Linked DNA regions of Chlorogloeopsis sp. ULAP01. The protein of the gene in region 1 interacts with the protein of each later gene in a pairwise test. Links are inferred from orthologs where the notes say so. Each region holds a gene or a part of one and is shown on either strand. Other genes may lie near its edges.

Evidence for each region.
Region 2: the proteins of eno (region 1) and rpe interact in binary tests that used the Escherichia coli proteins (3 or more experiments, as listed by UniProt). The link is inferred for Chlorogloeopsis sp. ULAP01 from one-to-one orthologs.

The regions. Positions count from the first base shown.
Region 1 is NZ_JAUDRH010000004.1:373,495-380,558, forward strand. Bases 1,501-4,456 are described here. They hold eno (phosphopyruvate hydratase), read left to right. Parts: upstream 1,501-2,316; coding sequence 2,317-3,597; downstream 3,598-4,456. Other genes in these bases: QUB80_RS10210 (4Fe-4S single cluster domain-containing protein), read right to left, coding at 1,501-1,857; argC (N-acetyl-gamma-glutamyl-phosphate reductase), read right to left, coding at 3,722-4,456. Outside these bases: QUB80_RS10200 (iron uptake porin), read right to left, coding at 1-567; gloA (lactoylglutathione lyase), read right to left, coding at 590-1,024; more of QUB80_RS10210, read right to left, coding at 1,231-1,500; more of argC, read right to left, coding at 4,457-4,780; ribBA (bifunctional 3,4-dihydroxy-2-butanone-4-phosphate synthase/GTP cyclohydrolase II), read left to right, coding at 5,441-7,064. UniProt on the Escherichia coli protein: Catalyzes the reversible conversion of 2-phosphoglycerate (2-PG) into phosphoenolpyruvate (PEP). It is essential for the degradation of carbohydrates via glycolysis.
Region 2 is NZ_JAUDRH010000022.1:63,150-70,089, reverse strand. Bases 2,737-5,568 are described here. They hold rpe (ribulose-phosphate 3-epimerase), read right to left. Parts: upstream 4,591-5,568; coding sequence 3,883-4,590; downstream 2,737-3,882. Other genes in these bases: QUB80_RS32820 (S8 family serine peptidase), read left to right, coding at 4,926-5,568; hpsJ-A (HpsJ-like protein, cyanoexosortase A-associated), read left to right, coding at 2,915-3,637. Outside these bases: QUB80_RS32845 (hypothetical protein), read left to right, coding at 1-425; QUB80_RS32840 (hypothetical protein), read left to right, coding at 503-1,015; crtA (cyanoexosortase A), read left to right, coding at 1,778-2,662; more of QUB80_RS32820, read left to right, coding at 5,569-6,518; QUB80_RS32815 (serpin family protein), read left to right, coding at 6,786-6,940. UniProt on the Escherichia coli protein: Catalyzes the reversible epimerization of D-ribulose 5-phosphate to D-xylulose 5-phosphate.

The DNA.
Region 1 (7,064 bases):
ATTTAGTTCAAGGGTGCGTGCATCTATTCTATTGATACGCTGCTGTAAATCTTCCAAAGCCAATCTATAGTCTGTTTGCAACCGCCTTAAAACGATCGCGTCTTCTTGGATATAGCGATCGTCCTCACCATTGGCAATCAAACCTTCTACTTGTTCTAGGGTAGCGGCGAGGGCTGCTGCAAACTCGTAGCGGCTGAGAGGACGGTTACCGCGAAAGGTGCCATCTGCGTAACCAAAGATGACACCATAACGTTCGATGAGCGCTCGCAACGCCTGATAAGCCCAATCTGTCGGCTTAATATCAGATAGTTCAGAAACTGAAGTTTGCTTATTTTGCAAATCAGAATCCGTGCCAATATTAATAGACTGAGAGTGAGAATGGGGTAATAACTCGGCTTGCCAAGAACTAATCTTAGTTACTGGAGATAGTCGCTTTTGAGGTAGCAAAGAGTTTGCTGGTGCAGGTAAACAGATTTGGCTGAAAATACTCCAACTAGCTAGCCCTCCCGCTAATAATCTTGGTACATAAATCCTTTGGCGCAGGCATTGCTTGACGCTCAAGTTTATCTCCTAAAATATTTCCTCAAAATCACTGAGTCACAAGTTTTTGTTCTGTTTCCTGCTTGAGGGCAGAACCTTGAGTACCTAGTTGAATCAGTTCTACTTTATATCCATCTGGGTCTTCTACAAAAGCAATTACCGTGGAACCGTGTTTCATCGGTCCTGGTTCACGCACTACCTTACCACCACGATTTTTAATGTCATCACAGGTAGCATAAATATCATCAACTCCTATGGCAATATGACCGTAAGCATTGCCTAATTCATACTTGTCCACACCCCAGTTATAAGTTAGTTCAATGACTGTGTTGTCACTTTCGTCACCATAACCAATAAAAGCGAGGGTAAATTTTCCTCCTGGATAATCTTTTCGCCGCAGTAGCTTCATTCCCAGAACTTCACAATAGAATTTAAGGGACTCTTCAAGATTGCCAACTCGCAGCATCGTGTGTAGTAGGCGCATAGTGCTCTCCAGATTTTTTGACTACTAATTCTTGATTTTAAAGTGGGATGTGAAAAACAGAGAAAGCCTAAATGTAGGCGACTAAGGATTGGGTACTGGTGATTGGGGATTGGGAAGAAGACACGGGGACAAAAGGACGCGGGGACGCGGAGAAGGATTTTCCCCTTGCCCCCCATCTCCCCCTCTCCCCCTCCTCTTCCTAGCCCCTAGTCCCCCAGTTCCAGCCGTCCTCGATAACCAGTGATAATTCGACTACCATCTTTGAAAATATGAATCTCTATCTGATCGCTTGCCCAAGTAATATTCTGTTCTAAAGCTGGATTGAAGACGTGAACCCTTTGATTGCTAGAGGAAACAGGAGAATCAGGAGAATTCAATGCTAGCGATTCGATATAGGGGCCATCAATCAGAATATCTAACTGATCTAACAGGTCTTGAGCGCCAGATGGGGCATAATCGGATTGTAATTGCTCTAAGGTAAAACCACTAAATGACATCACATTCAGTCCAGCAGCTTTGACTTTACGAGCTAGAGTTGCTAGCGCAGGAGCTTGCCAAAATGGTTCGCCACCAGAAAAAGTCACCCCCTGATTGCGAGGATTGCTAAGAATTTTTTCGGCAAGGCTGTCAACAGATACTAGTTGATTAACCTCAAATGACCAAGATTCTTCATTAAAGCAGCCTGGGCATTCTCGCAAGCACCCCTGTACCCAAACCACAGCACGACATCCAGGACCATTTACTTCAGATTCATCGACATAACCCATAATATTGAGATAGCCAGGGGGGATTTGCATTAGTTTCATGTATGAATCTGTTTTATTTTGAGTCATAGTTTTTTCTCTACAGGGCATGAATTATTGTCTGTCTAGTTGAAATTCACTGGGGTAAGCTCAAAACAACTTCTCTAAGCTAATACAGACTTTTCAACTTATAGTTGACAGATTGCTAGCTTCTAGGCTAAGGGCAAAAGATGAGGAATTTGTGAAGAATTAGCATCCATAGTGGGAGGGGATTGCTTTAATTTATCGGTGTGCATCAACGTTTATCTGTGGTTTCCTAGACAAAAAGTAGAGGCTAGGGATTAGGGACTGGGGACTAGTGACTGGCAAAAGCGTAATTCTTCCCAATACTCAGTACCCAACCACCACTACCTAAGAACCAGAGCAAAAATCTTCGTTAATCTCTGCCTATAGTGTCCCCTCAAAAGCCTATGCTAGATTGTCGGATCTGCAACTGTTAATGTTTGTGTTCAGCAGTGAGAACGCACTCATAAGAAGGACAAAAGACTGATGATTGATACAGCCATTGAAGCAATTGTCGCCCGTGAAATTCTGGACTCGCGGGGTAGACCAACCATAGAAGCAGAAGTACATGTGTTAAATGGTGCTGTAGGACTGGCACAAGTTCCTAGTGGTGCGTCTACTGGCACTTTTGAGGCACATGAATTGCGGGATAATGATAAAAGTCGTTACGGTGGGAAGGGCGTACTTAAGGCGGTACAAAATGTAAAGGAGGTACTTGCTCCAAAGTTGTTGCAAATGGATGCCCTCAACCAAGAACTTCTAGACCGTACAATGATTGCTCTAGATGGTTCTGTGAATAAATCGAATCTGGGCGCTAACGCGATTTTGGCGATTTCTCTAGCTGCGGCTAAAGCTGGTGCCGAATCTTTGGATATTCCCCTGTATCGTTATTTGGGCGGCCCTTTAGCTAACTTGCTGCCTGTACCATTAATGAATGTGATTAATGGCGGTGCTCATGCAGCCAATAATGTGGATTTCCAGGAGTTTATGATTGTCCCGATAGGGGCATCTTCCTTCCGAGAAGCATTGCGTTGGGGTGCGGAGGTTTTTGCTACCCTGAGCAAAGTTTTGGATGAGAAGGGTTTACTTACTGGTGTAGGGGATGAAGGTGGTTTTGCCCCTAATCTAGAGTCAAATCAGGTAGCATTAGAATTGCTAGTTGCTGCAATTGAAAAAGCTGGATACAAGCCTGGAGAGCAAGTGGCTTTGGCTTTGGATGTTGCTGCGAGTGAGTTTTACAAAAATGGCCAGTACGTCTATGATGGTAAACCCCACTCTCCGGCTGAGTTTATTGATTATCTTGCTCAACTGGTGGATCGATATCCAATTGTCTCTATAGAAGACGGCTTGCACGAGGAAGACTGGCAAAGTTGGCAGTCACTAACTCAAAAGTTGGGTTCCCGCGTGCAGTTGGTGGGAGATGACTTATTTGTTACTAATGCGACGCGCTTACAAAAAGGTATTGAGTTGCAAGCAGGTAATGCGATTCTGATTAAACTCAATCAAATTGGTTCTTTAACTGAAACTTTGGAAACAATTGATCTCGCTACTCGTAATGGTTTCCGCTCAGTAATCAGTCACCGTTCTGGTGAAACAGAAGACACTACTATTGCGGATCTAGCGGTGGCAACTCGCGCCGGACAAATCAAAACTGGCTCCCTTTGCCGCAGCGAACGAGTAGCAAAATATAACCGTCTGCTGCGAATTGAAGATGAGTTAGGCGATCACGCTATTTATGCTGGCACTGTCGGACTAGGACCGAAATAGGGGCTAGGGGCTAGGGGCTAGGGCTATGGGTATGGGGCATAGAGCATAGGGCAATGCCCAACTCCCAATTCGCTATGTCCAAATTAAATACCCAATCCCCAGTACCCAGTACCCAATCCCTGATTTATGGATAAAATCCTAACTTTGGCAACCCCACAGTCTCATCCCAACCCATCATAATGTTCATACACTGAATTGCTTGACCCGCTTGTCCTTTAATTAGGTTGTCAATTGCTGACATCACAATTATCCTACCTGTACGCGGGTCAACTTCTATACCAATATAACAAAGATTGCTACCACAAGCCCATTTAGTTTGAGGGTAAATGCCAGGCTCGCAAATTTTTACCCAAGGAGAGTTGCGGTAAAAGGCTTTGTAAATAGTTATTAAATCATCTCTTACTAAACCGGGATCTCTTAAAGTGGCATACACAGTTGCTAAAATGCCACGTACCATCGGGATCAGATGAGGAGTAAATTGTACGGTTACCTCATGACCTGCTAGTTCACTACAAATCTGTTCTATTTCTGGTGTATGGCGGTGACGAACCACACCATAGGCTGCCAGCGAATTGTCTGCTTCAGCCAATAACATATTGATTTTAGCTTCTCGTCCGCCGCCTGATGTGCCAGATTTGGCATCAATAATGGCAGTTTCAGGGATAATTAGCCCTTGTTTGAGGAGTGGAGAAAGTGCGAGAAGGCTGGCGGTAGGATAGCAGCCAGGACAACCTATTAATTGAGCTTCGGCAATGCGATCGCGAAACATTTCTGGTAATCCATAAACTGCTGTGGCAGCAGTTGTATTATCTTGCCGCTCTTTACCATACCAAGCTGTATAAGTTGCTAGGTTGCTAAAACGATAGTCGGCACTTAAATCGAGTACCTTGCATCCTTTTTCCAGTAATTTTGGAGCGAGTTGGCAAGCCAAACCATTTGGTACAGAGAGAAAAACTACTTCACAACGGTGAGCAATAAGTTCTGGATCTACCGCTTCTATTGATAAGTTCACTGTCTGAGCTAGATGCGGGTAAATATCCGCAAATGACTTACCAGCACTACTATCACCACCTAAATAAACTAGCTCTACTTCTGGGTGATCCATCAGTAGGCGCACCAACTGTACTCCGCCATAGCCTGACGCGCCAACAATCCCAACTGGTACGCGTCTAAAATTGCCCATGATAATGAAATCCTTATCCGCTTTGTGGTTAATTTGTTTTTAGATATTAACAATCTGCAAACAGCAAAAAGCTATTAGCTTTTAGCATATATGACGGTTGAAGGTTTAATGCCAACCGTTCATAATCTGATTATGAAAGTTGTATTGCATTTGAGTACTAAAACCCAATTTTAGCGATAGAATCTTTTGCTACGTCATTTCAACCAACCCACAAGTAGGAAAAATTTTAGTTGTGTTCTGTGGAGTCCATTACTCCTAAATTTTGGTATGGTATCGTAATTATTATGTAGGCGCTCATTTACCCTAAGTCGTTAAAAAAATCAAGTAGTGCAAAAGTGCAAAAAACTAGGATAGAGTAAAAAAATGCAGCTAAAGCACTCTAAACTAGATAAATTAGCTACAAAATTCAACAATTTGAAAATTTCTGACCGAAGCAGCATTTATTTTTATAATCCCTGCCAGAAGAATTAAAGATTACCAAGATAGTTCCAATCAAAAAATTTACAGCCAGGCATGAAAATTGAGCTTTCTTGTGTACCACATACCCAATTTCAAAGCAAAGCTGACAAATCATTACTTCTATAGTTTTCAAGCCTTATAAAAAGGTACAATTGAAATAAAGTTTTTGTAAGAAAAATTTATATTTGGTGGCTAAAATCTGTGTCTGAGTCTAAGACTAATTCAACCCAAGCCTTTAAATTTGATTCGATTGATACAGCTCTTGCAGATTTAAAAGCTGGTCGTATCATTGTGGTGGTCGATGACGAAAACCGAGAGAATGAAGGCGACTTAATTTGTGCAGCTCAATTTGCTACCCCCGACACAATTAATTTTATGGCGGTAGAAGCGCGGGGGTTGATTTGTCTAGCAATGACGGGCGATCGCTTGGATGAATTAGATTTACCTTTAATGGTAAGTAACATCACAGATACAAACCAAACTGCTTTTACCGTTAGTATTGATGCTGGGCCGCATTTGGGAGTGACTACTGGAATCTCAGCAGAAGACAGAGCTCGCACAATTCAAGTTGCTATTAACCCTAGTACAAAAGCTTCAGATTTACGTCGTCCCGGTCATATTTTTCCGATTCGTGCTAAGGAAGGAGGAGTACTTAAACGAGCAGGACATACAGAAGCAGCTGTTGATTTAGCCCGACTAGCTGGATTGTATCCATCCGGGGTAATTTGCGAGATTCAAAATCCCGATGGCTCAATGGCACGGTTAGCTCAATTAGTAGAGTATGCTAAACATCACAACTTGAAGATTATTAGCATTGCCGACTTAATTAGCTACCGTCTCCGGCATGATCGCATTGTCATCCGCGAAACTGTGGCCGATCTCCCCACTCAATTCGGCCTGTTTCAAATCTACGCTTATCGCCATACACTTGATGGTTCCGAACACGTTGCGATTGTCAAGGGCGATCCTTCCCAATTCGGAGATCAGCCAGTCATGGTACGGATGCACTCTGAATGTTTAACTGGGGATGCCTTGGGTTCCTTGCGCTGTGATTGTCGGATGCAGTTGCAAGCAGCTCTGAAAATGATTGAAAATGCTGGTCAAGGTGTTGTAGTTTATCTGCGCCAAGAAGGACGGGGAATTGGGCTGATTAATAAGTTGAAAGCCTATTCTTTGCAGGATATGGGACTGGATACGGTAGAGGCAAACGAACGCTTGGGCTTCCCTGCCGATTTACGAGACTATGGGATGGGAGCGCAAATCCTCATGGACTTAGGCGTGCATAAAATCCGCTTGATTACCAACAATCCCCGAAAAATTGCTGGTGTTAAAGGCTACAACATGGAAGTAGTTGACCGTGTGCCATTATTAATTGAATCGAATAACTATAATTCCAATTATTTGGCGACAAAAGCGAAAAAGTTGGGTCATATGCTGTTGCAGACTTACTTAGTAACAGTAGCGATTCACTGGCAAGACGATCCGCAAGCTGTAACCGAACGTTACGAACGCTTAGAAAAACTGCGGCATTTGGTAAAAAGCCACGATCTGTTGTTACAAGAAGAAGCACGTCCTCTTGCGATCGCCTTATTTGACAAACCATCTTTAACAGTACACTTAGGATTTGACCAAGCAAGATTGGCAACTCATGATTGGTACACACAAAAAAGTCATCCTTATGTGCAGGCGATCGGGCAAATTCTCGACTATCTAGTTACCTTGCCTTACATTCAAAAGCTAGAATTTCTTATTTCTCCTGGTGTAGATCCCCTGAGTAATCTGCAAGTGCAATTGGATCGGCAGACGTTCTCCCCAGGTACCTTGC
Region 2 (6,940 bases), on another replicon or contig:
TACAGCAGAGTCGCAAAATTTTAACGGCTTTCGTCTTAATTTTAGTTTTGACAATTACTACTGCCTGTGGTGGTAATGTAGCCCAAGTTGACCGTACCACAACTCCGCCTGGAGTTAACCGGGATGTAGCCGCACAATTACAGCGAGGAAATACTCCTGCGGGGCAAAGTTTTGGTGATTGGGTTGTGCAAACATCTAGAGGTTTGGTTAAAGATGTTTATGTGCGTGACAACAACAAGCTAGGTGTTGTGATTTCCCCACAAGTGCGCCCCAATGAAGTGCGTCCATTAGCAAGATCTTTAGTTGAAGGCTTCCGGAAGAACTTTCCTAATCAAGACTTGACAGTTTTGATCTATGCACCCGATAAGCAGCTGATTTTGACAGCTCGCTATGATGTTCAATCCAATCAAGTTCAGTACACGTAAAGCTAGTGGCTAACAATTCACCGCAATTAATAGTTAGCAATTAGTGATTAACGATCAGCAAAAAGGAGATTAGTAAAGTGACTAGCAGTGATGAGTACAAACGCCAAATTATGAGAGATTTGGCTCAGGGAAACACTGAATCCCTTGATGATGTATCAACCGAGGAATATCAAAACTTTGATGATTTTGCTCAACGTACCACGTTGGATCAGCGTCGTCAAATGTTTGAACGCTCTTTGCATCCAGAGCGCATTCCTCCCAGCCAGATGGAGCCAGAATTACAAAAGGCGATCGCTAATATCAAACCAAATGAAAGAGATGATGTCGCACGTTCCTTCTTCAAGCACTTCAAGCAAAGAGGGCTGGATGATCGCCATCTAGAGCAACAATTAGGGCTTTCTACCCACAACCCTAATCGCATGAATGCTGATGATGTAAGCAAACTTGCCTCGTTTGCCTATCACAACCATCCCGACGTTTTCCGGGAAGTGCTAGCAGAGCAACCTGCGATCATGAAGTTTCTCAGCAATCCTATCGTTGGAGCGATTTTGGGATTAGCAGCAGCAAAATGGTTGGGTGGTCGTAAGTAAGTTAAGTAAGTGTGGATAATTAAGCAAAGGTGGGATTTTACCCACCTTTTTTGTTTTTAAAATACTGCGTTATCGAACAATATGGTTCAGTTAACGGTAACCGACACCTTATACCATTTTGGATTAGAAATCGCCTTCTTTGTCCGGGTTGGGTGAATCCATCTGCCCTTAATCATTTTTTAAATTGGTATTAAAAGGTGCAGGCAGTCGCTACAACGGAGCAAAGCACTACCTTGGCTAAACAGACAAAGCCTGCAAACTGTAGGCTTAAGTAAACCTGCGCTATCAAATATCTTTGTGAATCTTATGAATTTATTGCTACTTACACTATCTGCAAGTAAAATCACTTCACTGCTGAATATATGTAATATTAAACACTTTTATTTAAGTTAAGAAAATATTAACTTTATAAAAGTATGCCAATACAATTGTACTAATTATTTATTTGTAAATCTCAAAACATCTGAATTTTCGTGATTTGTTCCTTTCTTAAATAAAATTAAAGATTTTCCAAAGTCTAGTCAAAATCAATGGTAAAGTTTTGACCAAGTTAAAATTATCACTAATTGTATATGATTGTAGAATAATTACTGAGGTCATAAATGCTATTTAAAGTAAAAAGTACAACACAAACTTCAGTATCAAATTGATGCTGCTAAATATACCCATTTAAGCTACGCCTACACTTATTTGAGATGGAGGCAAGCCTAGCTATGAGAGTACTTTACTATTCAACTTGATTGTGTAATAACAGTTAGTTCAATGGCATCTAAATGTAAAGCGATTCCATTTACCAAAGTTAAACCACTAAAAAATACTCAGTTATGGCTATTGGGAATAGGAGCTGGTTTAATTGCAATTAACCTAACTCTGACTTGGAAATCTGGAGATGTTGCTCAAGTAGGAATGAGTGTACTTTTTTTATTAGCTGTAGCTTCTCTACTTGGAGACAAACAACATAATCTAAATTTTGAAAGTGGAATTTTTCCCAGTGTTTTAGGTGGATTATTGATTGGTATTTTACTTTGGCAAAGTGCGACTTTCCATCGTAGTGAATTACTAGAAAGTTTTCTTCGCATCTCACCATTAATTTCTGGTTTAGCTGTTGGTTTATTAGCTTCTGGTTTCAAGGGATTAAAGCAATATTGGCAGGAACTAACGATATTATTTTTTCTCGGCATTCCAAAGTTATTGCTATCATCTCTGTTTGACATTTCTCCCTTGACAGCTAAATTTTCCGCTTTCCTGCTTTGGTATTCCGGTTTTGAAGTATCCCTACAAGGAGTTTTCATCAATTTACCAACAGGAAGTGTCAAGGTTTATTCTGCTTGTTCAGGGATAGAATCTATTTGTTATCTTTTGGGCATTTCTGTGATTTGTTTACTAGTATTTCCCATTCAACCCAAACGGAGAACTCTAGTTCTGATTATGGCGATCGCCTTCGGATTTATTATCAATGGGATACGGGTTGCTCTCTTAGCTGTAATCTCTGCACAGAAGAACTTACAAGCATTTAATTACTGGCATGAGGGTGATGGTTCTCTCATCTTTGGCATGATTCAAGTGATGGTATTTACTTTATTTTATGTTTTCTTGCTTCGACAGCAGGAAAAAAATAATCAAGATTCTGCGGAGTTGAAAAAATAATGACCCAATGGCAACAATTACGGATTCCGTTTCTAGCTTTTATCCTGAGTAGTATTATATTCATTTTAATCAAAGTATTTTTATCAATGAATATAGACAAGCCGAAACCAGAGCAATCAAGTGGCAATCATTTTGTCAATACAGTCCTCTTGAAAACGTAACACTCTTGTAGATGACCTATTAGCTACTAGATACTTTCATTTAGGTTGAATTTTAGTATTTCCAAAACTTTCCTATATATTGTGTGAAGAAATGACTAAATCCATTAGTGATAAATTCATTCCCGTGCTAAATGAGCTACAAGACTTTGCCTATAAACAGGCAGACTCCATGAATATTTTACGAGTACTTGGCTATGGATTATTACTATTAGCTTTGTTCGACATCATAGAGATGTTTATACCACCAAGCTTTATGAATCCTGTTTGGGAATTTCAAACTTTTGGTACACTTGTTGAACGAGTACCTGTACCTTTGATTGGATTAGTGTTGGTATTTTTTGGAGAGACATATTCACGCAACAAATGGGAATTTCGGATTTTGAGATTCCTGTCTTGGCTCACTTTATTGTTTACAGTATGTTTTTTCTTAATGGTTCCTTTAGGAGTCATTAATACCGTCCGGCTCAATAACGCAAGTACTACTCAAATAAATGCTGTTTCACAACAACAAATTGCTCAAGCAGAACAAGTAGAAAAGCAACTAAGTCAAGCTTCACCAGAACAGATTAATAATTTTTTAAAAAGCCAAGGCCGCTCATTAAAAAGTCAAAATCCTGAAGAAGTAAAAAGTAAAATCTTATCAGAACTTTCTAAAGCTAAAGAACAAGTCCAGATTCAAGCACAAGCTAATTTGTCTTCTCAAAGAATGAAATTGATTAAGAGTTCTGTGAAATGGAATTTGGGAGCCTTAGTTTCTGCCGCTTTGTTTATTAGTCTTTGGAAAGCAACTCATTGGGCAAGGGTTTACAAGTAGAAGTCAACTATGCTGGAGGCAGAAGGTAGGAATTAGGAAAAGGGGACAAACAACCAGATACGGAAGGCGAGTAAATGTGAGTCATGTTCCTTCTCCCTATCTCCCCCTCTCCTTGTCCTCTTCTGTACGCAGTTCACGAGGGCTACTTAGAAGGTTATTGGTATGATTGGAAAAAAAGGGCAATCTGTCAAAGCGATCGCCCTTTTTCTTTACTATTGAGATTGAAAATTATTTTAGTACTTGATTTACACCTTTGCTAATTCTGGTGTTGGACGCTTGCTGTTGCGAATGGCTGTAATCGCCTCAGCATAATCCTTAGCATTAAATACCGCAGAACCAGCTACGATCGCGTTTGCTCCAGCTTCTAAAACTTGCCAGGTATTGTTAGCTTTCAGCCCGCCATCTACTTCAATCCAAGGATCTAAACCGCGTTCATCACACATCTGACGTAACTTGCGGATTTTGGGAACCACTCCTGGAATAAAGCTTTGTCCACCAAAACCAGGGTTGACACTCATAATCAATATCAAATCGCAAAGCTCCAGCACGTACTCAATTAAATCCAGAGGTGTGGATGGGTTGAGAACGACACCGGCTTGCTTACCAAGTTCTTTAATTTGACCGAGAGTGCGGTGTAGGTGTGGTGAAGCATTATGCTCGCAATGTACGGAGATAATATCTGCACCAGCTTTCGCAAAGTCCGCAACATACTTTTCTGGCTCCACAATCATTAAGTGGACATCCAGTGGCTTTTTCGTAACCGGACGAACCGCCTCCACTACCAGAGGACCTATCGTAATATTAGGTACGAAACGACCGTCCATTACATCAACATGAATCCAATCGGCTCCGGCTTCATCTACAGCGCGTACTTCGTCTCCGAGGCGACTAAAATCCGCTGATAGGATAGATGGAGCAATCACAATATGCTTTTTAGATAGCGTTTCGGTCATGGCTAGTGGGTATTTAAGCGTCCTTTTCTGTAAGTATTGTAACAAAAGTTTAGCAAACTCTTACATCTCTAGATGCTGCTCTTCGGAAGAAGAGGACAGAGGGATAAGGAGACAAGGGGAGTAATAGACAACCAACTACTGTACGGGCGGGTTTTATTAGTAATCTCTCAAAATAACGAAATATCTAAAATAAACCCGCACGGCAGTCGCTACAACGCGCTTAACCCGACGCCAGGTGCTACAAGTCGGCAGAGCCGCCCAACGCACTGGCTCCGCAAAGCGCTGCCTCCCCTACTAACAAATGACCAATGACCATTAACAGTTGACTTTTGACTATGGTGAAAAAACTAACTTGGATTGTTTGGGGATTGAGTGCTTCTTGCTTGGGTATGCCAGTAGTTGCTCTGACTCTAGAAACTTCCCTTGGTACTAACGGCATTGATGCTTTGAGGCTAGGCAAACCTCCCTATAATTTGACTGGTCGCAAGATTGCCATTGGTCAAGTCGAGATAGGGCGTCCGGGAATGTTTGGGGTAGACAAAGCCGTCTCCAAAAATCGCTCTGTAAGCATAGCGGGTGTTTTTTTACGCAATAGCCCTGCCAAATCGAATAACAGTGTTGATCCGCACGCTTATAATGTCGCTGGCGTTATGGTCAGTACAGATAAAGCATTTCCAGGGGTTGCTCCAGGAGCACGATTGTACTCATCTGCTGTAGGTTCTACTAAGATGGGTCAGCCAGAGGAGTGCTTATCTGCACAGCATATTGCTCTACAAAATAGTGGCGATATTCGTGCCATTAACTTCAGCTTTGGCGAACCATTAAATCGTGACCCGCGTCCAGAGGCAGTTTTGGATGGCAACGCCTTACTAACCCAATGTGTTGACTGGTCTACTCGTGTTCATAATGTTTTGTACATGATCGCAGGCAACCAAGGAAAGGGAGGAATTCCTATCCCTACTGATAATTTTAATGGAGTTAACGTGGCTTTTTCCTCTCGTCGGGGAGGAATTTTTAATAAGGTAGACGTTTCTAACTTAGTTGCGACAAGCGAGGCAATGGAAGAGCGGCTAGCTGGCAAAGAAATTAATTTAGGCCCACGTCGCACCATTGCTTTAGTGGCTCCTGGCAATAACATACCCATGCTGAATCCAGATGGCAAAGTGAATAAAGTCACGGGTACAAGTTTTGCTGCACCTCATGTTACAGGTACAATTGCCTTGCTACAAGAATTTGGCGATCGCCAAGTGCGGACAAAACAACAAAATTGGAGTATCTCTTCTCGCCAACATGAAGTGATGAAAGCTGTATTGCTGAACTCAACAGATAAAATTCTAGATAGCGGTGATGGCTTGCGTTTGGGAATGACTCGCACACTAGTTGATAAACAAAATAGAGACTGGCTAGCTTCTGATGGCTACAAAGACCCGAAAATACCTTTAGACGCCCAAATGGGAACAGGGCATTTAAATGCCTTTCGTGCTTACCAGCAATTTAGTGCCGGTCAGTGGAACCCATCTCAAGCGGTGTCGGCTATTGGTTGGGACTATAATACTGTAAATACTGGGGGATCTGTGGAATATACATTAGCAAAGCCTTTACCACAAAACAGTTTTGTTGCCATCACCTTGGCTTGGGACAGATTGGTAGAACTAAACGATAAAAATAAAAATGGTTTATATGATGCGGGTGAAGATTTTCGCGATCGCGGCTTGAACAATCTTGACATTCATCTTGTCAAAGCTGATGCCAAAGATTTAGATACTGGTACTGTTTGTTCTTCCATCAGCGAAGTCGATAGCGTCGAGCATATATTCTGTCCTGTACCTGCTCAAGGTAACTATCGAATCCGTGTTCAGTTCCGCAAACAAGTAAATACAGCCACTCAATCTTATGCCTTAGCATGGTGGACTGTACCGAAGAAATAGGGAATGGGGATTGGGAGAAGAGGACAAGGGGACAAGGAGACAAGGAGACAAGGAGAAAGATTTTCCCCTTCCCCATCTCCCCCTCTCCCCCTCCTCTTCCTAGCCCCTAAGAATATTGTTGCCAAAACTGTAACCAATAAATGACCACGCCTTCTTAAATGCCATAGTCAACTAAAGGTTGAAGTATGAAGTATGCGATTAGCCCTACGAATACTCTTCATCCTTTTTTAGTCAAAAGCGTAGGTTTTGGCATCAGGTGCGGTAATCATGAAGCAAAAATTGAGTAGTGACTGGGAAAAGTTCCTGCAAAGACGTTACGCTGTACGCTTGGGCAGACGCTACGTTATGGCTGCTGCTAGCGTGATGCTGATGGGCGTAATCGGATGTTCTCAAGTCAGTGATAGTACTAGCGTTTTTGCTCA